2 regions of the Photorhabdus sp. RM323S genome follow, and region 1 is predicted to be linked to the other one. Evidence: predicted binding sites of a transcription regulator. Region 1 holds the regulator's gene; the other holds the start of a gene.
What was found. Region 1 encodes sigma-54, which starts transcription at its own class of promoters, with help from an activator protein. Its sites were predicted from a motif close to GTTGGCACANNTTTCGCTNT; they were not measured.
Positions count from the first base shown of each region.

Region 1 (6,555 bases):
GTTATTGTCATGGGGATGGGCAAATCCGGCCACATCGGGTGTAAAATTGCTGCAACTTTCGCCAGTACGGGTACACCCTCCTTTTTCGTTCATCCGGGAGAAGCCAGCCACGGTGATCTCGGTATGGTTACACCTAAAGATATCGTTTTGGCCATCTCAAATTCGGGTGAATCCAATGAAATTCTGTCATTGATCCCCGCATTGAAACGCCAAAAAATTCCGCTTATCTGCATGACTAACAATTACAACAGCAATATGGGAAAAGCGGCGGATATCCACCTGTGTATCAAAGTCCCACAGGAAGCCTGTCCGTTAGGTTTAGCGCCAACAACCAGCACAACAGCAACATTGGTTATGGGTGATGCTTTAGCGGTTGCATTGCTCCAGGCTCGCGGCTTCACTGCTGAAGACTTCGCACTATCACACCCAGGCGGTACACTTGGACGCAAACTTCTGCTGTTGGTGAGTGATTTAATGAATACAGGTGATGATATCCCAAGAGTGAATCGCGATGCCTCTTTACGTGAAGCACTGGTCGAAATCACCCGCCAAAAACTGGGTATGACCGTCGTTTGCGATGAAAATATGTATATTGATGGTATTTTTACCGATGGTGACTTGCGGAGAGTGTTTGATATGGGAATTGATTTGTACAATGTCAAAATTTCAGCTGTTATGACCGCCGGCGGTATCCGTATCAAACCAAATGCCCTTGCCGTTGATGCATTAAACTTAATGCAGTCACACCATATCACTTCCTTACTGGTTACCGAGGAAAATAAATTACTTGGTGTATTACATATGCATGACCTGTTACAAGCTGGCGTAGTTTAACCCGAGAGAACATCTTAATGAGCCAATTAGTTTATCTGGATACCTGTTATGGTCCAGTTAATAAAGACATTATTGAAAAAGCCGGTAGAATCCGTCTGCTGATTTGCGACGTTGACGGTGTGATGTCTGATGGCCTGATATATATGGGCAATAACGGCGAAGAATTGAAAACGTTTAACGTTCGTGATGGTTACGGGATTCGCTGCTTGATTACTTCAGGAATCGAAGTCGCTATTATTACCGGCCGTAAGGCAAAATTGCTGGAAGATCGAGCAAACACACTGGGCATTACACATCTTTACCAAGGACAAAGTGATAAGGTTTTGGCGTATAGAGAACTGTTAGATAAACTGGGACTAACACCAGAACAAGTTGCTTACATCGGTGATGATCTGATTGACTGGCCAGTCATGGAACAAGTGGGCTTATCTGTCGCTGTGGCAGACGCGCATCCACTGCTATTACCAAAAGCACATTATGTCACCCGGATTGCTGGGGGTCGCGGTGCGGTAAGAGAGCTTTGTGATTTGGTGCTTTTCGCTCAGAATAAGCTGGAAGAGGCCAAAGGATTATCAATATAGTAGGTTGAAACGAAACGAGAATGGATAAAATCAAATCCTGGCTGACCATAATACTGGCGTTAATCACCCTTGCGTTAATTGGCTGGAACTTATCTGATTCAGACGAGACTAACTCATCTTCTGTTACAGATAACAGTCAGCCAACATACCAAAGTCAGGAAACCATAACCTTTGTTTATGATCCTACGGGTAAGCTGACGTATAAACTGGTCGCCGATGACGTCCAGAATTATGCTGAGTCAAAACTTACCTGGTTTACCAAGCCGGTATTAACAACATATGACTCAAACGCCATTGCTACATGGACAGTTCGTGCGAACAAAGCCAAACTGACCAACGACAAAATGCTCTATCTTTACGGAGATGTGCAGGTTGACAGCCTGACTGATACGGCACAATTACAGCGTATTACCACAGAAAATGCTATCGTCAATCTGGTAACTCAGGATGTTTCATCCGACGATCAGGTCACACTGATTGGCGTAGGATTGAAGTCCGTCGGTATGAAAATGCGTGGCAATCTGCGGAACAAAACCGCTGAACTGATTGAAAAGGTTAACACCTACTATGAGATCCAACATGAACAACAAAATCCGTAATGCTGTTATTGCCAGTGCCATTTTTACTGCCAGCCTTCCCGCTCTGGCACTGAAAGATGATACACAGAAACCGATTTCTATTGCTTCTGTTAAACAATCTCTTGACATAACAAGGAACACTTCCACATTTACAGAAAATGTGATCATTAAACAGGGTTCTATTGATATCCACGCTGACAAAGTTGTTGTAACCCAACCAGACGGTGATTCGAAGAAAATGATTGTTGAGGCATTTGGTAATCCGGTAACTTTCTATCAGCTACAAGATAACGGTAAACCAATCAAAGGCCACGGTTCTAAAATGCGTTACGAAATGGATAAAGAGCTGGTTACACTGACCGGCAACGCTTACCTTGAACAGTTAGACAGCAATATAAAAGCCGACCGTATCACCTATCTGGTCCCAACCCAGCAAATGGAAGCGTTCAGTGACAAAGGTAAACGAGTGACAACCATTCTGTTACCTTCTCAGTTACAAAAAGAAGACCCTGCGGTTAACAACAAGAGTAAATAACGAGATATGGCAATACTAAACGCAGAAAACCTGGCAAAAACTTATAAAGGCCGTAAGGTCGTTGAAAATGTCAGCTTAAACGTGAACTCCGGTGAAATTGTTGGCCTGCTTGGCCCTAACGGTGCAGGGAAAACCACGACTTTTTATATGGTCGTAGGCATTGTTGCACGGGATGCCGGGACTATTACCATTGATGGCGAAGATATTAGCCTGCTGCCACTTCACGAACGGGCGCGCCGTGGTATTGGCTACTTGCCTCAGGAAGCTTCTATTTTCCGCCGTCTGAGCGTCTTCGACAATCTGATGGCCGTATTGGAGATCCGTCAGGATCTGACTCAGGAGCAACGGAAGGAACGTGCCGAAGAGCTGATGGAGGAGTTCCATATCAGCCACCTGCGAGACAATCTCGGTCAATCACTTTCCGGTGGTGAGCGTCGCCGCGTAGAGATTGCCCGTGCGCTGGCAGCCAACCCTAAATTTATTTTGCTGGATGAACCTTTCGCCGGCGTAGATCCAATCTCAGTTATCGATATCAAAAAGATCATTCAACATTTGAGAGATTATGGGTTAGGCGTCCTGATCACAGATCATAACGTCCGTGAAACATTGGATGTATGTGAGCGTGCTTATATTGTCAGCCAAGGGCAGCTGATTGCTCATGGCACACCGAATAATATCCTTAATAATGAACAGGTTAAGCGCGTTTATTTAGGCGAAGGTTTCCGGCTCTAATTCAGCCAGGAGAATTGATTTAACGCTATGAAGCAAAGTTTGCAACTCAGGCTCAGTCAGCAACTGGCTATGACACCACAGCTCCAACAAGCCATTCGTTTGTTGCAACTTTCTACGCTTGAACTTCAACAGGAAATACAACAAGCGTTAGAAATGAACCCTTTGCTTGAGCAGGATGAAGATCATCAAGAAATCAGTAATCAGGAGTCTCCTGACGACGAAACTGACGTTATGGATACACTTGATGCCCTGCAACAAAAGGATATGCCAGATGAGTTGCCACTGGATGCCAGCTGGGATGAAATTTATACAGCGGGTACACCTTCCGGTACACGTAATGACTATAGTGATGACGACCTGCCGCTTTACCAAGGTGAAACAGTCCAAACCCTGCAAGACTATTTGATGTGGCAGGCAGGACTGACCCCTTTCACAGAAACAGACGCGGCAATTGCCACATCAATCATTGATGCCGTAGATGATACAGGCTACCTTACTGTACCACTAGAGGATATCCTTGCCAGTATTGGCGACGATCAACTGACTCTGACAGAAGTGGAGGCCGTGCTCAAACGAGTGCAACATTTCGATCCTATCGGTGTCGCTGCCCGTAATCTGAAAGATTGTCTACTGATCCAGCTATCAATGTTCCCACCAGAAACACCTTATCTGGAAGAAGCGAAACTGATCGTCTGCGAACATCTGGAGTTACTGGGTAATCGGGATTTCCGCAATTTAATCCGCTTAAGTCGCTTAAAAGAAGATACACTGAAAGAGGTAATTGATTTAATTCAGTCACTTGAACCAAGACCTGGCTTGGCGGTAAACACAGGTGAATCAGAGTATGTCATCCCTGATGTGCTGGTTCGAAAAGAGAGTGAGCACTGGCAAGTAGAATTGAATACAGATAGTATTCCGCGTTTACACATTAATCAGCATTATGCAGAACTTGGGCAACATACACACAATGAAAGTGACAGCCAGTTTATCCGCAATAACCTACAGGAAGCTAAGTGGCTTATCAAAAGCCTGAAAAGCCGAAATGACACTCTGCTGAAAGTTACGCGCTGCATTGTAGAACAGCAACAGGAATTTTTTGAACATGGTGAAGAATATATGAAGCCCATGGTTTTGGCAGACATTGCCTTCCAGGTTGATATGCATGAATCTACCATTTCCAGGGTGACTACCCAGAAATTCCTACACAGCCCACGTGGCATTTTTGAATTGAAGTATTTTTTCTCCAGCCATGTTAATACAGAAAGTGGAGGCGAAGCCTCTTCAACTGCAATACGGGCTTTGGTGAAAAAACTGGTAGCAGCGGAAAACTCCGCCAAACCATTAAGTGACAGCAAACTGACGAGCATGCTAGCCGATCAAGGCATTATGGTTGCCCGACGGACTGTCGCAAAATATCGAGAGTCGTTATCCATTCCGCCATCAAACCAACGTAAGCGTCTGGTTTGAAATGAACAGAGAAGGAAGACAATATGCAACTCAAAATAACTGGCCACAATATTGAAATTACTGATGCATTACGCGACATTATCACTGCAAAATGCAGCAAGCTGGATCAATATTTCGATAGGATCAACCTGACTCAGGTAATCCTCCGTGTGGAAAAGGTACAACAAATCGCCGAAGCCACGGTACATATTAACGGAGGCGAGTTGCACGCATCCTCAGAACATGAAGATATGTATGCAGCAATTGATGGACTGGTCGATAAACTGGCTCGTCAGTTAACCAAACATAAAGATAAACTGAGACAACATTAACAGTTATTTAACAATGGCTGTAGTAAAAACAGCGGAGTTTTGCTGTAAAACAGTGCACAAATACCGGATGCCACAGCTAACCTATGACATCCGGTATCAATTAAGCACCTAAGCGAATAGAAGAATGAATAACCAAGCAGATTTACTACTAAGCTCTGTACTTTCCCTTGAGTGTACACGTAATAATGTACATTGTTCGAGCAAAAAACGGGCTTTAGAGATTATCAGTGAGCTGGCATCTAAACGGCTTAAATTACCCGAGAATATCGTATTCGAAGCAATATTGACCCGAGAAAAAGTAGGCACTACTGGAATTGGCAGTGGTATTGCTATCCCTCACGGTAAGCTGGATGAAGAAAGCTCAGATCAAGCTGTTGGCGTTTTCCTCAATCTGGAACAACCCATTGCTTTCGATGCCATTGATAATCAACCAGTCGATTTGCTGTTTGCTTTACTGGTTCCAAACGATCAATGCCAGACACACTTACACACATTGTCATTAATTGCCAAACGCCTTGCAGACAAAAATCTCTGCCGTCGTTTAAGATCGGCACAAAGTGATGAAGAACTTTATGCAATTATCACTGAATAGCTGTTGCAATGAATGGAGAGCAACAGATAACAGTGGCTCATAATAATAACCACTGAGAAATTAAGGGGAGTCGTCTCATGGTGCTGATGATAGTCAGTGGCCGTTCCGGTTCGGGTAAATCCGTTGCCTTGCGCGCACTGGAAGATATGGGTTTTTATTGTGTAGACAACTTGCCGGTAGTGTTGCTGCCGGAATTAGCCAATACGCTGGCTGACCGAGATATTTCCGCTGCTGTCAGTATTGATGTAAGAAACATGCCGGAATCCCCCGAAGTTTTCGAAGAAGCCCTGACTAAACTACCAGCCAGTTTCTCACCGCAATTACTGTTTCTTGATGCTGACCGTAATACACTAATCCGCCGTTATAGCGATACCCGCCGTCTGCATCCACTATCAAGCAAAAACCTTTCTCTGGAAAGCGCGATTGATCAAGAAAGCGATCTGCTGGAGCCACTTCGTTCAAGAGCTGATCTGATTATCGACACTTCCGAAATGTCAGTCCATGAACTGGCTGAGATGCTAAGGACCCGTCTGCTGGGCAAACGGGAACGTGAGCTGACAATGGTCTTTGAATCTTTCGGCTTCAAACATGGCATTCCAATTGATGCCGACTATGTTTTTGATGTACGTTTCCTGCCAAACCCACACTGGGACCCAAAGCTGCGGCCAATGACGGGTCTTGATCGTCCCGTAGCCGCTTTTCTCGACCGCCATACAGAAGTGCATAACTTCATCTATCAGACCCGCAGTTATCTTGAACTTTGGCTGCCCATGCTTGAAACCAATAACCGCAGTTATCTGACCGTGGCTATTGGCTGCACCGGCGGTAAACACCGTTCTGTTTATGTGGCAGAGCAGCTGGCTGACTATTTCCGCTCCCGTGGAAAAAACGTACAGTCACGCCACCGTACTCTTGAAAAGCGGAA
Region 1 is NZ_JBHFKZ010000050.1:18,806-25,360, reverse strand. It holds gene kdsD (arabinose-5-phosphate isomerase KdsD) at 1-834, shown strand, start outside; gene kdsC (3-deoxy-manno-octulosonate-8-phosphatase KdsC) at 852-1,415, shown strand; gene lptC (LPS export ABC transporter periplasmic protein LptC) at 1,436-2,014, shown strand; gene lptA (lipopolysaccharide ABC transporter substrate-binding protein LptA) at 1,995-2,528, shown strand; gene lptB (LPS export ABC transporter ATP-binding protein) at 2,535-3,260, shown strand; gene rpoN (RNA polymerase factor sigma-54) at 3,288-4,727, shown strand; gene hpf (ribosome hibernation promoting factor) at 4,751-5,038, shown strand; gene ptsN (PTS IIA-like nitrogen regulatory protein PtsN) at 5,163-5,630, shown strand; gene rapZ (RNase adapter RapZ) at 5,708-6,555, shown strand, end outside.

Region 2 (6,555 bases), on a different contig from region 1:
TCTCTTCTACAAGCGCATGGTTAATGGTGTTTCGGGATTGATTGATGTTACATCCAGCTTTGCAATGGAAAAAATCAAGTACACTACAGCATTACCGATACCAGATTAACTAATGATTACTCAATGAGTTAACTTCATTATTCTGAATGTCGTTCAACATTTATACTATCTATTTTTATTTCAGGATATACGCGTGTGAGATTATTTTCTCAATTAAGCTGGTACTTCCGCAGCGAGTGGCGTCGCTATCTTGGTGCAGTGACTCTGCTTATTATCATCTCTATTCTGCTACTGGTTCCTCCATATCTGGTGGGCGTTATTGTTGACGGCATCCGTGCTGGTTCTATGTCATCTCACCAACTGATGGTGTGGATTGGTGTTATGCTGGTCATTGCATTGATTGTTTATATTCTGCGTTATATATGGCGCTTGTGGTTGTTTGGGGCGTCATATCAATTAGCGGTTAAATTACGGAATAATTTTTACCGGCAACTTAGCCGACAAACCCCTGAGTTTTATCTGCGTCACCGTACGGGTGATTTGATGGCCCGTGCGACTAATGATGTGGACCGTGTGGTATTTGCTGCGGGTGAGGGGGTGCTCACTTTAGTTGATTCGTTGGTTATGGGTTGCGCAGTGCTGATTATGATGAGTGTACAAATTAGTTGGCAGTTAACTTTATTGTCTTTGTTACCTATGCCGATTATGGCAATCATCATTAAACGATATGGTGATCAACTTCATCATCGCTTTAAATCTGCACAAGGTGCCTTTTCTGCTCTGAATAACCAGGCTCAGGAAAGTCTGACCAGCATTCGCATGATCAAGGCGTTTGGTCTTGAAGATCTGCAATCAAATCAGTTTGAACAGGTTGCTGTGGAAGCTGGTCGTAAGAATATGTATGTTGCTAGGGTGGATGCCCGATTTGATCCGACAATTTTTATTGCTATCGGTATGTCAAACTTTCTGGCTATCGGTGGTGGTAGTTGGATGGTGCTGAATGGTGTTTTGACTCTTGGGGAGCTTACTAGCTTTGTGATGTACCTTGGCCTGATGATTTGGCCAATGTTAGCGCTAGCCTGGATGTTTAATATCGTTGAACGGGGAAGTGCTGCATACAGCCGTATCCGTAGCTTATTGCAGGAGCCTCCGGTTATTGCGGATGGTAACCGTCATTTATCTCCTGAGCGTAGTATTCTGAATGTGAATATCAAAGCGTTTCATTATCCGCAAAGTAACAAAACAATTCTGAGCCAGATTAACTTTTGCTTATCACCTGGGCAGTTACTGGGGATATGTGGCCCAACTGGTTCCGGTAAGAGCACACTATTTGCGTTGATACAGAGACAGTTTGATGTGACTGATGGGGAAATTCTTTTCCAGTCGATTAAAATTGCAGATATCCGGTTAGATGAATGGCGAGCACGATTTGCCGTTGTCAATCAAATTCCTTTTTTATTTTCAGATACAGTTGCTGGGAATATTGCTTTGGGACGTCCTGAGGCAACACAGGAACAGATCGAAGAAGTTGCCCGTCTTGCTAATGTTCATGAAGATATTCTTCGTTTACCTGAAGGGTATCAGACGGAAGTGGGCGAACGTGGAGTGATGCTTTCTGGTGGGCAGAAGCAGCGCATCTCTATTGCAAGAGCATTGCTTTTAGATGCAGAGATTTTGATTCTGGATGACGCTTTATCTGCGGTTGATGGGCAAACTGAACACAATATTTTACAAAACCTCAGCCAGTGGAGACAACAACGCACGGTTATTATTAGTGCCCACCGCCTGTCTGCATTAACTGATGCTGATAATATTCTGGTGATGCAGCAAGGTTCTGTTATACATCAAGGGCAGCATCAGCAACTGGTGGAGCAGCCAGGATGGTATCGTGATATGTACCATTATCAGCAGCTTGAAGCAGCATTGGATGACGAGGAAACCACCGAGGGAGAGAAAGATGACTAAGGTTCACCGATTGTGGCCGTCTCTGAAACGTTTGCTGGTTTATGGAAAAAATTATCGTAAGCCGTTGGGGCTGGCGGTACTCATGCTGTGGGGGGCTGCAATTGCGGAAGTGAGTGGTCCGATTCTGATTAGTTACTTTATCGATAATATGGTTGCAACGGGTAATATGCCAACAAGGGTGATTATTGGGCTGTCTGTAACCTTTATTGCTCTGCAACTGATTACGGCCGCATTACACTATTTCCAGGCTTTGGTGTTCAATCAAGTGTCAGTTGATGTGGTTCAGCAACTTCGTACTGATGTGATGAATGCAGCATTACGTCAGCCTCTGAGTGCTTTTGATAATCAACCGGTAGGGCAATTGATTTCCCGTGTAACGAACGATACTGAGGTCATTAAAGATCTTTATGTCAATGTGGTTCCTGCGGTATTCCGCAGCATTGCATTGATTGGTACGATGCTGATTGCTATGTTTGTGTTGGAATGGCGTATGGCACTGATTGCAATGCTTATTTTTCCTATCGTGTTGATTGTCATGGCGATATATCAGCATCTAAGTACGCCAATTGTCCGGCGGGTACGCAGTTATTTAGCTGATATTAATGATAATTTTAATGAGGTCATCAATGGCATGAGTGTTGTTCAGCAGTTCCGGCAGCAGGCTCGTTTTGGTGAACGGATGTTGTCAACAAATCGTGCTCATTTTAAAGCAAGAATGCAGGCACTGCGATTAGATGGGATGTTGTTACGTCCATTACTGAGTTTATTGTCTACTATGGTGTTGTGCGGTCTTATTGTGTTGTTTGGGTTCAGTGGAGCAGGAGTGATCGGTGTCGGGGTATTGTATGCTTTTATCAATTATCTGGGGCGGTTGAATGAACCACTAATCGAACTGACTTCTCAGCAATCAATCCTGCAACAGGCTGTAGTTTCTGGTGAGAGGATATTTGAATTAATGGATCGTCCTCAACAAGGTTATGGCATGGATAGTCAACCCCTATCCAGTGGTCGAATTGATATAGAAAATGTCAGTTTTTCCTACCGTGATGACAAAATAGTTTTACAAGATATTAACTTACAGGTTCCGGCTTATGGTTTTGTTGCTTTAGTTGGTCATACCGGTAGTGGAAAAAGTACGCTGGCAAATTTACTGATGGGATATTACCCGTGGCAGAAAGGGGAGATTTACCTTGATGGTCGGCCTGTATCATCTTTGTCTCATTCGGTATTGCGCAATGGTGTGGCAATGGTTCAGCAGGATCCTGTTGTTCTTGCTGATTCTTTCTTTAACAATGTTACGCTTGGTCGGAATATTTCAGAAGAGAAAGTTTGGCAGGTACTGGAAACTGTGCAATTAGCTAAGTTAGTGCGTACGTTTCCTGATGACCTTCATACTATCTTGGGAGAGCAGGGCAATACGTTGTCAGCCGGTCAAAAACAATTGCTTGCTATGGCGAGAGTGTTAGTGCAAGCACCGCAAATTTTGATCCTTGATGAAGCGACAGCAAATATTGATTCTGGTACGGAACAAGCAGTACAACAGGCTTTACGATTGATTCGTCAGCAAACAACACTGATCGTGATTGCTCACCGCCTGTCCACTATTGTGGAGGCTGATACTATTCTGATGCTGCATCGTGGTGCAGTTGTTGAACAAGGACGCCATCAACAATTATTGGTGAGACGTGGACGTTACTATCAGATGTATCAGTTACAACAAGTAAGCGATACATTAAATGAATGTGGCACAATCTCTGAGAAAGAGATGGTGATCTAAGCATATTTGCACTAATTTGGTGCGCTAACCGGAGGGTACATTCGTTGCTCTCCTCTCTTCTTCTCTCCGTGGTTTTTATTTACTCTATTATTACTTGATTTTTATATATTTTTAATTTCTGGCACACCTCTTGCTATTTCCTTATTGCAAACATAATAGCTGGATGGCGGGGGATATATGAAGCTCATTACGACAATTATAAAACCATTCAAATTGGAGGATATTAGGGAATCTCTCTCTGATCTTGGTGTTCAAGGGATGACTATAACAGAGGTAAAAGGATTTGGTCGTCAGAAAGGGCATGCGGAGCTTTATCGTGGAGCTGAATATAGCGTCAATTTTTTACCTAAAGTAAAGATAGATATTGCTGTAGCAGATGAGTTAGTTGAGGAGGTAATTCATGCAATTCAGCAATCGGCTTTCACCGGAAAAGTTGGCGACGGTAAAATTTTTGTCATCGAATTACAACAGGCTATCCGTATCAGAACAGGTGAGGTTAACGATGCGGCACTGTAATTCACTGATAGAGACGATATATATGAAAAGACAATTCTCTGTGGCTACCGGTATTGTGGCCAGTTTCTTTCCGTCATTATCTCAGGCAGCGGAAGGCGTTGCTGATAGTGCTGATAATGCTTTTATGATGATTTGTACAGTACTTGTGCTGTTTATGACAATTCCTGGAATTGCTCTATTTTATGGTGGATTGTTGCGGAGCAAAAACGTTTTATCGTTGATGGCTCAGGTTATGGTGAGCTTTGCTTTGGTGTGTGTATTGTGGGTGATCTACGGTTATAGTCTGGCTTTTGAACTAGGAAATGGTTTTTTTGGTGGTTTTAGTCAAATAATGTTAAAGAATTTGGCACTCACGAGCTTAAGCGGCAGTTTCTATCAGTTAATTCATGTGGCATTTCAGGGTTCTTTCGCTTGTATTACCGTCGCTTTGATTATTGGCGCGTTAGGGGAACGTATTCGCTTTCCGGCTTTGTTAATTTTCAGTGTGCTGTGGTTGACGTTTTCTTACTTGCCTATGGCGCATATGGTTTGGGGCGGTGGTATTCTTTCACAGGATGGTGCGTTGGATTTTGCTGGTGGCACAGTTGTACATATTAATGCGGCTGTAGCTGGATTGGTTGGTGCTTACTTACTGGGAAAACGCACTGGTTTTGGGAAAGAGGCATTTAAACCGCATAACTTGCCGATGGTCTTTATCGGTACTGCTGTGCTCTATATCGGTTGGTTTGGTTTTAATGCGGGTTCTGCTGGGGCTGCTAATGAGATCGCTGCTCTGGCGTTTTTGAATACAATTGTGGCGACTGCCGCCGCTATTCTGTCATGGGTTTTTGCAGAATGGCTTTTCCGTAATAAACCTTCTCTTTTAGGGGCATGTTCAGGTTGTATTGCCGGACTGGTTGGTATTACACCCGCAGCAGGAATGGTTGGTGTTGGTGGTGCACTAATTATAGGCTTAATTGCGGGTTTTGCCGGGCTTTGGGGAGTGGTGGTGTTAAAACGGTGGTTACGCGTTGATGATGTATGTGATGTATTTGGTATACATGGCATATGTGGGATCGTGGGTTGCCTCCTAACCGGCGTTTTCACGGCGAAATCATTGGGCGGAACCGGTTATGCAGAGGGTATAACCATGTTGGAACAAGTGAGTATTCAGGCTCTTAGTATATTTATCTGTGTGGTGTGGTCAGTAATTGTTTCTTTTATTGCTTTCAAAATAGCCGATCTGCTGGTAGGGCTGAGGGTTACTGTTGAAATTGAAAGAGAAGGTCTGGATATTAATTCTCATGGAGAGAGTGCTTATAATTAATCTGTGATATAAACAGGCAGCAATAAGACCAATAAGAGTGTGATGTTGGCTTCTTATTGGCTGCCCTTATTATTTTATCTGTTCCGTTTCCTAATTAGTCCTTCTTGTACAGTGGAAGCAACAAGTACACCTTGATGATTATAAATCTGTCCACGAACAAAACCACGGGCACCAGAAGCTGATGGACTATCTATAGCATAGAGTAACCAGTCGTCTAGTTTAAATGGGCGGTGGAACCACATAGAGTGGTCGATAGTTGCTATCTGAATATTTTTCTCAAGGAACCCAACACCATGTGGCTGTAGCGCTGTTGGCAGGAAGTTAAAATCAGAAGCATAGCCGAGTAGATATTGATGCATAAAAGGATCTGCGGGCATATCGCCATTACTGCGGAACCAAACATAGCGTACTGGTTCTTCTGGTGGGCAATTGAATGGGCTGTAATATTTTACTGGTCTCATTTCCAACGGGCAGGGGCGGAGAAAAATATTCTGCATTTTCTGCGGCAGTAGATGCGACATTTTTTTCACAATTTCGTCCTGAGGGATAAGTTCTTCTGGATAGGGGACATCCGGCATTATATTCTGGTGTTCAAAACTTTCTTCATGACTTTGGAATGAGGCGGTCATATAAAAGATAGGCTTACCATTCTGAATCGCACTGACTCGCCGGGCACTGAAGCTGCCCCCGTCGCGCAGGATTTCAACATCATAGACGATGGGTTTGTTACTGTCACCGGGACGTAAAAAATAGCTATGGAAAGAGTTGCTCATCCGGTCATCAACAACGGTTTGTTTGGCAGCATAAAGTGCCTGACCAATCACTTGTCCCCCGAAAACCTGAGGAAAGCCCAAATCTTTACTTTGCCCCCGGTAAATACCTTCCTCAATTTTTTCTAAGTTCATCAAATTTATCAGATTCTTTAATGACTTGCTCATAATATGCCTTTGTTTTCTATCTGGTTATCAGAGAGTACAAGAGATGATTATTG
Region 2 is NZ_JBHFKZ010000011.1:32,598-39,152, forward strand. It holds gene ACGF7G_RS07470 (Lrp/AsnC family transcriptional regulator) at 1-109, shown strand, start outside; gene ACGF7G_RS07475 (SmdA family multidrug ABC transporter permease/ATP-binding protein) at 196-1,965, shown strand; gene ACGF7G_RS07480 (SmdB family multidrug efflux ABC transporter permease/ATP-binding protein) at 1,958-3,742, shown strand; gene glnK (P-II family nitrogen regulator) at 3,920-4,258, shown strand; gene amtB (ammonium transporter AmtB) at 4,281-5,564, shown strand; gene tesB (acyl-CoA thioesterase II) at 5,639-6,502, opposite strand.
Region 2: glnK (P-II family nitrogen regulator) is a predicted target of sigma-54. The motif match lies at 3,860-3,879, and genes of this name have one in related genera.